DNA from 3 places in the Rhizobium hidalgonense genome. Region 2 is predicted to be linked to each of the others. Evidence: predicted binding sites of a transcription regulator. Region 2 holds the regulator's gene; each other region holds the start of a gene.
What was found. The regulator PhoB, encoded in region 2, activates phosphate uptake and scavenging genes when phosphate is short. The targets are predictions, from matches to a motif close to TGTCATNNANCTGTCAT.
Positions count from the first base shown of each region.

Region 1 (4,432 bases), 800 kb from region 2:
GTCAAGGCCGTGGTCGCCCAGTCCTTCGAGCGTATCCATCGCTCGAACCTGGTCGGCATGGGTGTCATCCCCTTCGTCTTCGAAGAGGGCACGACCTGGCAGAGCCTCGGCTTGAAGGGCGACGAGCTCGTCACCATCGAAGGCCTCGACAAGATCAAGCCGCGTGAGAAGAAGATCGCCAGGATCACCTATAGCGACGGCACCGTGAAGGACGTTCCGCTGCTGTCGCGCGTCGATACGCTCGACGAGGTGGTCTACCTCAACAATGGCGGCATCCTGCAGACGGTTCTGCGCGACCTCGCTGCCTGATTGTTAATAGCCTCGCATGATAATGGCCGCCGGAGAGCAATTTCCGGCGGCTTTTCTTTACGGGCGACGGTTTCGAGGGGCTCACGATGATTTGTTTTCCGCGCCTTCCGATGGCGCTGCGTCTCACCCGTTCGTGACTTTTCGTTTGGACCCGGAAGGATTATTCGTACGTTCATATGTCAGAGCTTCCGTTCCAACCCGCCGGCGGCGCTGAAAAAGAGGTGCAGGTGAATGTCCCCCCGTTTCTTGATTCCGCTGATCGCCGGTGTTGTTCTCGCAGGCTCGTTGCAGGCCGAAGACGGCACGCCGAAAGGCGTCGTCGAACTCTTCACCGCGCAGGGCTGCTCTTCCTGTCCTCCTGCTGACGCCGCTTTCCGCAAGCTGGTGAGCCAAGGCGATGTGATCGCGCTTGCCTACCATGTCGATTACTGGAACTACCTCGGCTGGGCCGATACGCTGAGCTCCAAGGAAAATACCGAGCGGCAATACGGCTATGCCAGAACGATGGGCCGCAGCAACGTCTATACGCCGCAGGCGATCGTCAACGGCCGCGGCCATCTGGCCGGCGCCGATCTCAGCGGCATCAACGGCAAGATCGATACTTATAGCGGCGAAGGCAACGGGCTGACCGTTCCGATCAGCGCGGCGATGCGCGGTGACGAGCTGGAGATCAAGATCGGCGCGGGACAGGGCAAAGCCAATGTGGTGATGGTCTATTTCGACAAGGAAAAGACGATCGAGGTCGAAAAAGGCGAGAACAGCGGAAAGAAGCTATCCTATCTGCACAGCGTCACTAATGTCGAAACGGTCGGCATGTGGGACGGCAAAGCGACCAGCCTGACACTGCCGGCGAGCGTGTTGCAGCGGCCGCAACTCGAGGGCTGCGCGATCCTGCTGCAATCGGCGACCGACAATGGTGATCCGGCTGCGATCCTTGGCGCGACCGTGGTGATGGCTGGAAAAAATATCTGAGATTTCATCCGCTTGCGGGTGAAGTACCGGGCGGCCCGGCTGAGCGTATTCGGGGCTGGGGTTAAGGTCGATACGCTCCGCCGGGCCCTTTGGCGCGCTGGCGCCAAACCGGGATTCATAATTCCCCTGCAAATGAGGCGCTGTTTTGACTGAAATGCGGCGTTGCCGAGAAAGCGTCAGCGCTCCTCTGGGCATTGTACGATGCGCAGATTCAAAGTGCCGCAGCGTCCTTTGCGCGCCTCGGCAGACGCGCGGCGCTGTCAGGCGCGGCCGAATGTAACGGCCGGCGCTCTTGCAATTTGCGGCGGCTCGGGCACACTGTCACCCTCCTGTCACACGCAGAGGCCTTGGAGACTGAATGACAGATCAGCCGGATTTACGACACGGCGAAAGCCGTTCCGTCGACAAGAATTCTTCAGTCGTCGTCGATCTCAGGGAATACAAGCAGAGCAAGGACCCGCTTCCGGTGACCTTTCATCGGCGCGAACTGGATGCGATCCTCTGGATCTACGGCCGTATGGTCGGTGACGGCGAATGGCGCGACTACGCCATCGATCATCTGAAAGACAGGGCGGTCTTCTCTGTGTTCAAACGCTCCGGTGAAATGCCACTCTTCCGCATCGAGAAAAATCCCAAGCTCGCCGCCAAACAGGGCGCCTATTCTGTGATCAACGTCCACGGCACCATCCTGAAGCGCGGTCACGAGTTGAACCAGGTGCTGAAGGTGTTCGACAAGGCGCTGAAGCTCGTCGACAAGTAGGCGCTATCAGCCGTTAGAGCGCTGCGCGTCTAACGAGACGCGCTGAGGACGCTCTAATACTTTGAATTTGCCTTTCCGAAAATCGATTCCGATTTGTCGGTTATGCGCTAAACAGCGTGCCGGGATAGGCGGAGGGATCCGGATCGGTCGTCATGCCGTCGCCGAGGGTGCGCTGCATGAGCATCGTATCCAGCCAGCGGCCGTGTTTGTAGCCGGCGCCCCTCATCAAACCGACCTCCACAAAGCCCGCCTTGAGATGAAGCGCGATCGAGGCGGGGCTGGCGCCGCCGATGACGGCGATCATCTGGCGAAAACCGAGACCGGTGCAGCGGTCGATCAACTCGGTCATCAGCGCTTTGCCGATGCCGCGGCCGCGGGCCTCGGGCGCCAAATAAATCGAATCCTCGACCATCCATCGATAGGCCGGGCGGACGCGAAAGGCCGAGGCATAGGCATAGCCGAGCAGGCCTCCATCCGCACCGGCTGCAGTGATATAGGGATAGCGCTGGCTGACGATTGCCGAAAAACGCTGCGCCATCTCGGCCTCGGAGGGCGGCGTGATCTCGTAGCTCGAGGTGCCGTTCAGGACGGATTCCCGGTAGATACCGGTAATGGCGGGAATATCGGCTTCAGAGCCATCGCGCAGGAGAAAGGACATTTCGGCGGCGGGTCCATCAGGAGGCAAGCCCCTCTAAAACCATCTGAAGAAAATCAGCGCAATAAAAAAGGCGGCCGAAGCCGCCTTTTCGATCTCAGTCCGTCCTGTTATTTGCGGTTGCCCATGAACTGCAGCAGGAACATGAAGAGGTTGATGAAGTCGAGATAGAGCGTCAGCGCACCCATGATCGCCTTGCGGCCGGCCACGGCGACGTCATCGGCTTCCAGGTAAAGTTCCTTGATCCGCTGCGTGTCGTAGGCGGTGAGGCCGGCGAAGATCAGAACGCCGATCACCGAGATCGCAAACTGCATGGCCGACGAAGCCAGGAAGATGTTGACGATCGAAGCGATGATCAGGCCGAAAAGACCCATGATCAGGAACGAGCCCATCGCCGACAGGTCACGCTTCGTCGTGTAGCCGTAAAGCGACAGCGCGCCGAAGGAGGCGGCGGTGACGAAGAAAGTCTGAACGACGCTCTGGCCGGTGTAGACCAGAAAGATCGACGAGAGCGACAGGCCGACCAGTGCGGCATAGACCCAGAAGGTCGTCTGTGCGGCGGCCACGCTCATGCTATTGATGCGGAAGCTCAGGAAGAAGACGGCCGCAAGGGGCGCAAGGATGACGACCCAGCGCAAGGGCGACTGGAACAGGAGTACGCCGAACTGGGTGAGTTGGCCGTCCTGAACAGCGAAGTTGAATCCGAGATATGCGGCCACACCGGTGATCGCCAGACCCAGCGCCATCAGGTTGTAAACCTTGAGCATATAAGCGCGCAGGCCTTGATCAATCATCTCGCCGGTCTGAGCGCGGCTTTGATAGTTACGAAGGTCAGCCATAGTTTCCTCTTACAAGCTCCGATGGAGATACGGTGTCGGGGTTTTCGACCCGGGCGCCGCTGCGGAGCTCCAGCATGCCTGCAAACAATATGAGGCTTTCGCCTCTTGCAAACAAGAGGGTTGCAAAGGCCCGGCCGGTTAAATCGCCGTAAGGTGAAGGGTTTGAGCGCCGTTCTCCGGTCAAAGCTCGCGCAGGACGGGCGCGGCCTTCTGCCCGAGGATGCGCCAGGTGCCGATCAGGCCGATGCCGACGGTCAGCACGAGGGCGGTCAACAGCGTCAGCCCCGCCACATCGGGCAAGAAGGTCGAGGGCAGGCGCATGATGCGGGCGACGATGAACCAGGCGGCGACACCGCCGGCGATCAGCGCGAAGATGGCGGTCGCCAGCCCCAGGATCAGATATTCGTAGCTGAAGGCGCGAATCAGCATGGCGCGGGTGGCGCCGAGCGTCTTCAGCACCACGGCATCATGGGTGCGCGCCCGGTTTCCGGCAGCAAGCGCCCCGGCGAGGACGAGGATCGAGGCGATGAGGGCGACGGAAGCGGCGGCGCGGATTGCGGTCGCCAGCTGCGCAACCAGCTGGTTGACGATGTCGATCGCGTCCTTGACGCGGACACTGGTGATCGTCGGATAGGTGTTGGTGACGGATTTCAGGATCGCCGCATCTTCGGCCGGTGTCGAGAAGGGATCCGTCAGCGTCGCCAGCCATGCATGCGGGGCGCCGCTGAAGGTGTTCGGCGAAAAGACCATGACGAAATTGATCGATAGCGATTCCCATTGGACGCGGCGGAGATTGGCGATCTTTGCGGTGATGTTGCGGCCGAGCACGTTGACGGTGACCTTGTCGCCGATCTTCAGGCCGAGTTCGTGCGCCTCTTCCGAGGAAAAGGAGACGAG
Region 1 is NZ_CP054027.1:215,215-219,646, forward strand. Features, by position in the region: gene acnA (aconitate hydratase AcnA) at 1-309, shown strand, start outside; gene FFM81_RS00955 (DUF1223 domain-containing protein) at 541-1,281, shown strand; gene FFM81_RS00960 (DUF2794 domain-containing protein) at 1,640-2,041, shown strand; gene FFM81_RS00965 (GNAT family N-acetyltransferase) at 2,142-2,699, opposite strand; gene FFM81_RS00970 (Bax inhibitor-1/YccA family protein) at 2,807-3,535, opposite strand; gene FFM81_RS00975 (ABC transporter permease) at 3,716-4,432, opposite strand, start outside.
Region 1: a site for PhoB is predicted at 1,601-1,617, ahead of FFM81_RS00960 (DUF2794 domain-containing protein). Genes of this name have one in related genera too.

Region 2 (4,432 bases):
GCAGGTCTATATGTGGGCCAACGAGGCCGAACGGGCCTTCGTCGAGCGTACTTCGGGTGCCATCATCGTCCTGCTCCTGTTCCTGATCGTCATGAACTTGGGCGCCATCCTCTTGCGTCGTCGCTTCGAGCGCCGCTGGTAAACGGAGTTACAAGATCATGAACATGTTGACCGAAGCTGCAGTTGAAAAGGCGCTGGATCAGAAGATGAGCACCGTTCCTTATAAGATGATCGGCCAGGACGTCTCGGTTTACTACGGCGAGAAGCGCGCGCTTTTCGATGTAAACCTGAACATCCGCGAAAACACCGTCACGGCGCTGATCGGTCCGTCCGGCTGCGGCAAGTCGACCTTCCTGCGCAGCCTCAACCGCATGAACGACACGATCGACGGCTGCCGTGTCGCCGGCAAGATCACCCTCGACGGCGACGACATCTATGATCCGGATATCGACGTCGTCGAACTTCGCGCCCGCGTCGGCATGGTCTTCCAGAAGCCGAACCCGTTCCCGAAGACAATCTATGAAAACGTCTCCTACGGCCCGCGCATCCATGGCCTTGCCAAGTCGAAGGCCGATCTCGACCAGATCGTCGAGACCAGCCTACAGCGCGCCGGTCTCTGGAACGAAGTCAAGGACCGCGTGCATGAATCCGGCACCGGCCTGTCGGGCGGTCAGCAGCAGCGCCTCTGCATTGCGCGTGCCGTCGCCGTCAGCCCCGAAGTCATCCTGATGGACGAGCCCTGCTCGGCGCTTGACCCGATTGCCACCGCCAAGGTCGAGGAACTGATCCACGAATTGCGCGAGAACTACACGATCGTCATCGTCACCCACTCCATGCAGCAGGCCGCGCGCGTCTCGCAGCGCACCGCCATGTTCCACCTCGGCAATCTCGTCGAGGAGAACGACACCGACAAGATGTTCACCAATCCCGACGATCCGCGCACCCAGGACTACATCATGGGCCGCTTCGGCTGATTTTGGCGATACGAAGCTTTCCGTTATTCGAAGGACAAAGCCCCATGGCATCGACACATATCTATTCTGCCTATGATGATGATCTGAAGTTCCTGTCCAGGCGGATTTCCGAAATGGGCGGCCTGGCCGAGCAGATGGTTGCCGAATCCGTCCGGGCGCTGGTCAACGGCGACACGGCGCTGGCGCAGAAGGTCATCTCCGACGATGTGATCCTCGATCACGCCGAACGCGAAATCGGCGACAAGGCGATCGTTACCATCGCCCGCCGTCAGCCGATGGCCGCCGATCTGCGGGAAATCATGGGTTCGATCCGCATTGCCGCCGATCTCGAACGGGTCGGCGACCTTGGCAAGAACACCGCCAAGCGCGTCATCGCCGTCCAAAGCACCGGCGTTCCCCGCAAGCTCGCCCGCGGCCTTGAGCATCTGTCCGAGCTGGCGCTCGTCCAACTCAAAGAAGTGCTCGACGTCTACACGACGCGCGCCGCCGACAAGGCCAGTGCGATCCGCGAGCGCGACAACGAGATCGACGCAATGTACACTTCGCTGTTTCGCGAGCTCTTGACCTACATGATGGAAGATCCGCGCAATATCACCAGCTGTACGCATCTTCTCTTCTGCGCCAAGAACATCGAGCGCATCGGCGATCACGCCACCAACATCGCCGAGACGATCTATTACATGGCAACCGGCGCCCAGCCGGAAGGCGACCGTCCGAAGGACGACAGCGCCAACACCGTTGGTGCAGTCACGGAATAACCGTCCGCACCCGTCAATTGCGCGCGCGCCCATGTGGGGCGCGCAAAGAGGTCGCAGCCACTTTTCTGATTTTGCGCAGGATGCATTGCTTAAATCATCCCCGGTTTAAGGATCATGCGCGAGGAGACCAATACGCATGATCCCGAGAGTTGCAGTAGTTGAAGACGAGGAGGCGCTCAGCGTGCTTCTTCGCTACAATCTCGAAGCGGAAGGCTTCGAGGTCGATACCATCCTTCGTGGCGACGAGGCCGAAATCAGGCTTCAGGAACGCACGCCCGACCTTCTCATCCTCGATTGGATGCTGCCCGGCGTCTCCGGCATCGAGCTCTGCCGGCGCCTGCGCATGCGGCCGGAAACCGAGCGCCTGCCGATCATCATGCTGACGGCGCGCGGCGAAGAGAGCGAGCGTGTCCGTGGGCTTTCCACAGGAGCCGACGATTACGTCGTCAAGCCCTTTTCGACCCCCGAGCTGGTTGCCCGCGTCAAGGCGATGCTGCGCCGCGCCCGCCCCGAGGTGCTGTCGACGGTATTGAAATGCGGCGATATCGAGCTCGACCGCGAAACCCATCGCGTCCACCGCAAGAGTCGCGAAGTCCGCCTCGGCCCCACCGAATTCCGCCTGCTGGAATTCCTGATGTCGTCGCCGGGCCGGGTCTTCTCCCGCTCGCAGCTCCTGGATGGCGTCTGGGGCCACGACATCTATGTCGACGAACGCACCGTCGACGTCCATGTCGGCCGCCTGCGCAAGGCGCTGAATTTCTCCAACATGCAAGACGTCATCCGCACCGTCCGCGGCGCCGGTTATTCGATGGAAGCCTGAGGCTGAGGGAGTGCGTGGTCGGCGTTCCCGCCTGCACAGCCCTTCCCACGCCCTTTCATCGCACCGGCGCGGCGTATGAGCCGGCACCGCCTTTCCTCCGTCATCCAGGCACCACCTCTCCTCCGTCATCCCAGGGCTTGACCCTGGGATCCATGCGGCTGGCACTGTGAGAAGAGCGATGGCATCCAGCTGCAGGGAAATTATCGAAGCCGAGTGCCTGGTTGTGGATCCCAGGGTCAAGCCCTGGGATGACGGAATGTATGGCTGGCTTTGTTGCCAAACACAAAGGCCGCCTTCCCACTCTACTCATAAAAAAACGGGCCGCGCGGCCCGTTTTTCATGTCCAGCGATGCCGCTTCTCAGCCGGCCCGCGCTGCCGCCCGGCGGCGTTCGTTGATTGGCTGGTAGGCAAGCTTCTGATGATAGCCGCAATAGGGCGAATTGTCGGGGGATTCGCAGCCGCAGAAATGGAAATCGTCCTTCAGCGGATCGCCGACCGGCCACTTGCAGGTGCGTTCGGTCAGTTCCGTCAGGCCGAGGCGGCGCGAGATCGGCACGACCACGTTGCCCTTCGGCACGTACTCCATTTCCTCGACCGTTTCGATCTCGATCTCTTCCTTCAGCATCGTTGCGCCCTGCTGGCGGGTAACGGTGCGGGTGGTGATGCGAGAGGCATAATTCGGTGCGCGCGGCGCCGAGGTATTGCGTTTCGGCGTGCGCGCCGTGGCGGCGGTGCCGCCGGCCTTGGCGCGGCCCGGAAGGCTGAGCCTATGTACTTTACCGATCACAGCGTTTCTGCTGACACCGCCAAGTTGCGCCGCGATCTGGCTGGCGCTCAGTCCTTCGGCCCAAAGCTTCTTGAGTTTCTCGACCCGCTCGTCTGTCCAGTTCATGCCCTGTCTCCACCTTCTGCGTTGGTGATGGCAGAATCCCTCACCGTTGTCCCGGAAGCCTCCGAAACAAGAAACGCTTGATCAATTTTGGTGACTAGTTCCGCCGCATGCAGTCTAGTAATTGAACTTTAACCTAGTGTGAGGCTGACTCCCTGACAAGAGTCGCGGGAATCCGGATGAATCGAATTCGTAGTTTTCCCCAACTTGCTGCCCCGGCGTGGCATTTCTGCAATATTGCCTGTTGAAGACTGAAAATGCCGCTGTACACCCTTGCTGCATACGCTAAGGGCGCAGTTTTGTTGACATTGCAGCGCGAAAAGGAAATAGTGCCGCTGGCCGCCGCAAGGCGGCATTTTTGATTTTTCGGGCCTGGTTTTTTCTTAGCCGGAGTCCGCTGCTGGATAACATCGATAGGAGACTCGCGCCATGGCCGAAGCCGCGCCGCTTTATGACACCTACTCTCGTGCCCCGCTGCGGTTCGAGCGAGGCGAGGGCGTGTGGCTGATCACCGAGAGCGGCGAGCGATATCTCGATTTCGGCGCGGGCGTCGCCGTCACCTCCGTCGGCCACAGCAACCCGCACGTGGTCGCAGCGCTGAAGGAGCAGGCCGACAAGGTCTGGCACCTTTCCAATATCTATGAGATCCCCGGCCAGGAGCGCCTGGCAAAACGGCTGACGGACGCCACCTTCGCCGACAAGGTGTTCTTCACCAATTCCGGCGCCGAGGCGCTCGAATGCGCGATCAAGACGGCGCGCCGCTACCAGTTTTCCAAGGGCCATCCCGAACGCTTCCATATCATCACCTTCGAAGGCGCCTTCCACGGACGCACGCTCGCGACGATCGCCGCCGGCGGCCAGGAGAAATATCTCGAAGGTTTCGGCCCCAAGGCGCCGGGCTTCGACCAGGTGGCGTTCGGCGATATCGAAGCGGTCCGCGCCGCCATCACCGATGCGACGGCGGCCATCCTCATCGAGCCGGTGCAGGGC
Region 2 is NZ_CP054027.1:3,790,871-3,795,302, reverse strand. Features, by position in the region: gene pstA (phosphate ABC transporter permease PstA) at 1-142, shown strand, start outside; gene pstB (phosphate ABC transporter ATP-binding protein PstB) at 159-974, shown strand; gene phoU (phosphate signaling complex protein PhoU) at 1,019-1,732, shown strand; gene phoB (phosphate regulon transcriptional regulator PhoB) at 1,869-2,552, shown strand; gene FFM81_RS18415 (GcrA family cell cycle regulator) at 2,912-3,445, opposite strand; gene FFM81_RS18410 (aspartate aminotransferase family protein) at 3,872-4,432, shown strand, end outside.

Region 3 (4,432 bases), 360 kb from region 2:
CTCGTCGAAGTCTGGCGTTCGCCGCTGATCCCGAACGGCCCGCTCGTCGTGCGCAACGCGCTTGGCGAAGACTGGCAGACGAAGCTTGCAGCCTTCTTCACGGCTCTGCCGGAAAAGGATCACAAGTGCTTCGCAGCTGTCGAAGGCGGCGATTACAAGGGCTACGCCCCGGTCAAGCACGACTTCTACAAGGCCGTCGTCGAAGTCCGCAAGGCTGCCATCGGCGGCTGATCGTCTTTCGAATACGGGGCGGCCGGCAACGGCCGCCCTTTTCTTAGTGACCAGGCGAGGCGTTCATGACTGTTGCCGATACACAGCCGCACATGCAAAGCACCCAGGAGATCGGCACCGCCTGGGACCGGATGGTCGCCAAGCGCCGCTTCTACACCGTGCTCGGCCTCGTCATCCTTGTTGCGGCTTTCGTCAGTTCCGTCCGCTTCGCCGATGAGAGCAATGCCGGCCATTTCTTCGAGCGCCTGCCGCATCTTTTCGATTTCCTCAGCTGGCTCATCCCCAAGGACTGGAACGACGTCTGGCGCGCACTGTTCGACATAACGAGCGTCAACGACAGAGGCGGCGAGGAATTCAATTTCGACAAGGGCCGCGCCTACGTCTGGGGCGCTTTCTACATTCCCGAATATTTCGAGCTGATGATCGTCACCATCAACGTGGCGCTGATCTCGACGATCATCGCCTTTGTCTTTGCAGTGCCTTTGAGCTTCTTTGCCGCCCGCAACCTGACGAATTCCTGGCTGCTGCGCATCTTCGCCAAGCGCCTGATGGAATTCCTACGCGCCTTTCCCGAGATCGTCATCGCCGGCCTGTTTTCGGCGATCCTGTCGATCGGACCGGTCGCCGCCATCATCGCCATCACCCTGCATACGATCGGCGCGCTCGGTAAACTTTTCTACGAGGTGGCCGAGAATATCGACATGAAGCCGCATGAAGGCATGAAGGCCGTTGGCGCCAACTGGTGCGAGCGTGTGCGCTTCGCCGCCCTGCCGCAGGTGCTGCCGAATTTTACCTCCTATGCGCTCTTACGCCTCGAGATCAACGTGCGCGCCTCGACCATCATCGGCGCTGTGGGCGGCGGCGGCATCGGCGAGGAGCTGAAACTGTCGATCTCGCGCGGCTTCGGCGCCAAGACGATGGCACTCGTTCTGCTGCTGTTCGTGACGATCGTCGCCGTCGACCAGTTCTCCGCATGGCTGCGCCGCCGACTCGTCGGCGATCACGCCTTCCTCCTGCAACATTGAGGCCGCCATGACGGTGATCGACGCCAACCGCATGCATGAGATAGAGACGCGCTATCCGGAATATTTCCACCGATCGTTCCGCCAGCGTTTCGGCGGACTGATGATCCTCATCGCGACGCTGCTCTACAGCCTCTATGCCGTCTGGTTCTTCGATCTGCCGAAGCTCTTTGCCGAGGCCCACTGGGAGCGCGTCGGCATCTATCTCAGCCAATGGGTGAGCTACGACGTGCAGCCGGAATTCCGCATCGGGGACGACGGCTCGATCGACATCCGCTATCCACGTTTCTCGCCGCTCGGCGACAATCCGCATCCGGACTGGCTGGTCAACAATCCCGACGGCAGCATCACCGTTTCGATCAGCGGCACGAGCCGCAGCGTCACCGTCTCGAAGAACGAGACGATCGTCACCGCCCATGGCGTCAGCGTTCCCGTCGAGGTTTCGAGCGGCGCGCCTGAGGTCGTCGGGCCGGTGCCCGGCTGGATGACCGTTTATGACGACAACGTGCTCGCCGATCTCGGTTTTGCCGGCAATGTCAACATTTCCGTCGACCGGGTGAAAATCCGCAAGCGTTTCATCGGCTGGGCGAATTTCATCTTCGACACGCAATCCTCCTTCTTCGACAAGCCCGCCGGCGAGGTCATCGGCCTCATCGTCTCCGGGCCGCGCATCAAGCCCGAGCAGTCCAACCTGTCGCTCGCCTTCGACGACGTCTGGAACAACAGCGAATGGCAGCACGGCGATGTCTGGACCAAGCTTTTCCAGACGATCGTCATGGCCTTCCTCGGAACTTTGCTCGGCTCGCTCGCCGCCTTTCCGCTGGCCTTCATGGCGGCGCGCAACATCACGCCGAACCGCTTCCTGAACCAGATCCTCAAGCGCTTCTTCGATTTCCTGCGCTCGGTCGACATGCTGATCTGGGCACTGTTCCTGACGCGCGCCTTCGGCCCCGGCCCGCTTGCCGGCAGCGGCGCGATCTTCCTCACCGAGACCGGCACGCTCGGCAAACTCTATTCCGAAGGGCTGGAGAATATCGACAACAAGCCGCGGGAAGGCATCCAATCGACCGGCGCCCAGACCGTGCTCGTCCATCGTTACGGCATTATGCCGCAGATCGTTCCCGTCATCGTCAGCCAGACACTCTACCAGTGGGAATCGAACGTGCGCGGCGCGACCATCATCGGCGCCGTCGGCGCCGGCGGCATCGGCCTCAAACTGTGGGAGGCGATGCGCACCAACGCCAACTGGGAAAACGTCGCCTACATGGTCATCCTGATCCTGATCGTCGTCTTCATTTTCGACGCCGCCTCGAACGCGCTGCGCCACCGGCTGATGGGCACGAAGGCACACTGACCCCCCGGTCGAAGATGATGGTGGCGCTGCCGTCATCATCATTCTGTCACGGAAATCTTTTAGCCGGGAACCTGCTTGCGGTTCACCGCCAAATCACTGCACATTGCGCTCCCCGTTTCGACGATCCCCAGGATAAAAGCCTTGCGCTACGCTCTCTATTTCACGCCGTCGAAGGATGATCCCCTGACCGGCGCGGCCTCGCTCTGGCTCGGCCGCGATGCGTTTACCGGCGAAACCTATCCGGCACCCGACCATGAGACACTCGGGGCGGCAGAGCAGTTCGAGCTGACCGCCGATCCGCGCCGCTACGGCTTTCACGCGACGATCAAGGCGCCGTTTTCGCTCGCCGCCTCCGTCACCGAACAGGATTTCATGACCGTCGTCGAGGATTTTGCGGCGCGCACGCAGGCCTTCGAAATCCCGGAACTGGTGCTCGGCCAGCTCGGCCGTTTTTTTGCCCTCGTTCCCGGTTCTCTTCATCAACCGCTTCAAGATTTTGCCGCGAAGGTGGTAAAGTCATTCGAACCGTTCCGCGCAGCGCTGTCTCCGGCCGATATGGCGCGGCGCAACCCGGAGAAACTCAGCGACAGCCAGCGCGCCAATCTGCAGCGCTGGGGTTATCCTTATGTGATGGAGGATTTCGGCTTCCACATGACGCTCACCGGCCAGGTGCCCGGGACACGCGCCGAAGTGATGAAAACCATTCTGACCGAGCGTTTTGCCGATTTCATCGGCCGGCCGCTTTCGATTACCGGCCTTGCGGTCTTCACCGAGGAGACGCGCGGCGCCCCGTTCAAAGTTCATTCCTGGCTGCCGCTTACCGGCGCCAAAAGCTGAAAGACCTGACGACATGAGCAAAGAGACCGTGTTTTCCAACGCCCGCATCGTTCTCGAGGATGATATCCTCTCCGGCTCGATCCTCATTCGCGACGGCAAGATCGCCGATATTTCCGAGGGCAATTCGGTAGCCTGTGAAGATTTCGAAGGCGACTATGTCATTCCCGGCCTCGTCGAGCTGCATACCGATCATCTCGAAGGCCATTATCAGCCGCGCCCCGGCATTCGCTGGAACAAGACCGCCGCAGTCCAGGCGCATGATGCCCAGATCGTTACCTCGGGCATCACCACGGTGTTCGACTGCCTGCGCATGGGTGCGGATGAGGACGGCGGCTTCGAGCATGGCGAGATGCGCGACATGGCCGACGCCATCCAGTCGGCCGAGAATGAAGGCCGGCTGCGCGCCGAACACCTGCTGCATCTGCGCTGTGAGGTCTCGGCCGACAATGTGCTCGAACATTTCGCCGATTTCGAACACGACCGGCATGTCCGGCTAGTCTCGCTGATGGATCATGCGCCCGGCCAGCGGCAGTTCCAAACGATGGATCAATATATCTTCTACTATCAGAAGAAGCGCGGCCTGAGCGACGAGGTCTTCGCCCGTTTCGTCGCCAAGCGCCAGGCAGAATCGGCGCGCAATTCGACGCCGCATCGCAACGCCATCGCCAAGGTCTGCGCCGAGCGCGGCATTACCGTCGCGAGCCATGACGATGCGACGCTCTCTCATGTCGACGAGGCGATCGACAACGGCGTCCGCCTCGCCGAATTCCCGACCAGCTTCGACGCAGCGCGGGCCTCGCACGGACATGGGATGAGCGTGCTGATGGGTGCACCGAATATCGTGCGCGGCAAATCCCACTCCGGCAATATCGCCGCCCGCGACCTTGCCGAGATGGGCGTGCTCGACGTGCTGTCCTCCGATTACGTGCCGCTCAGCCTGCTGCATGCGCCCTTCATCCTTGCCGATGAAGTCGAAAGCATTACACTG
Region 3 is NZ_CP054027.1:4,155,337-4,159,768, forward strand. Features, by position in the region: gene phnD (phosphonate ABC transporter substrate-binding protein) at 1-231, shown strand, start outside; gene phnE (phosphonate ABC transporter, permease protein PhnE) at 297-1,256, shown strand; gene phnE (phosphonate ABC transporter, permease protein PhnE) at 1,264-2,607, shown strand; gene FFM81_RS20305 (DUF1045 domain-containing protein) at 2,749-3,444, shown strand; gene FFM81_RS20310 (alpha-D-ribose 1-methylphosphonate 5-triphosphate diphosphatase) at 3,458-4,432, shown strand, end outside.
Region 3: a site for PhoB is predicted at 2,641-2,657, ahead of FFM81_RS20305 (DUF1045 domain-containing protein). Genes of this name have one in related genera too.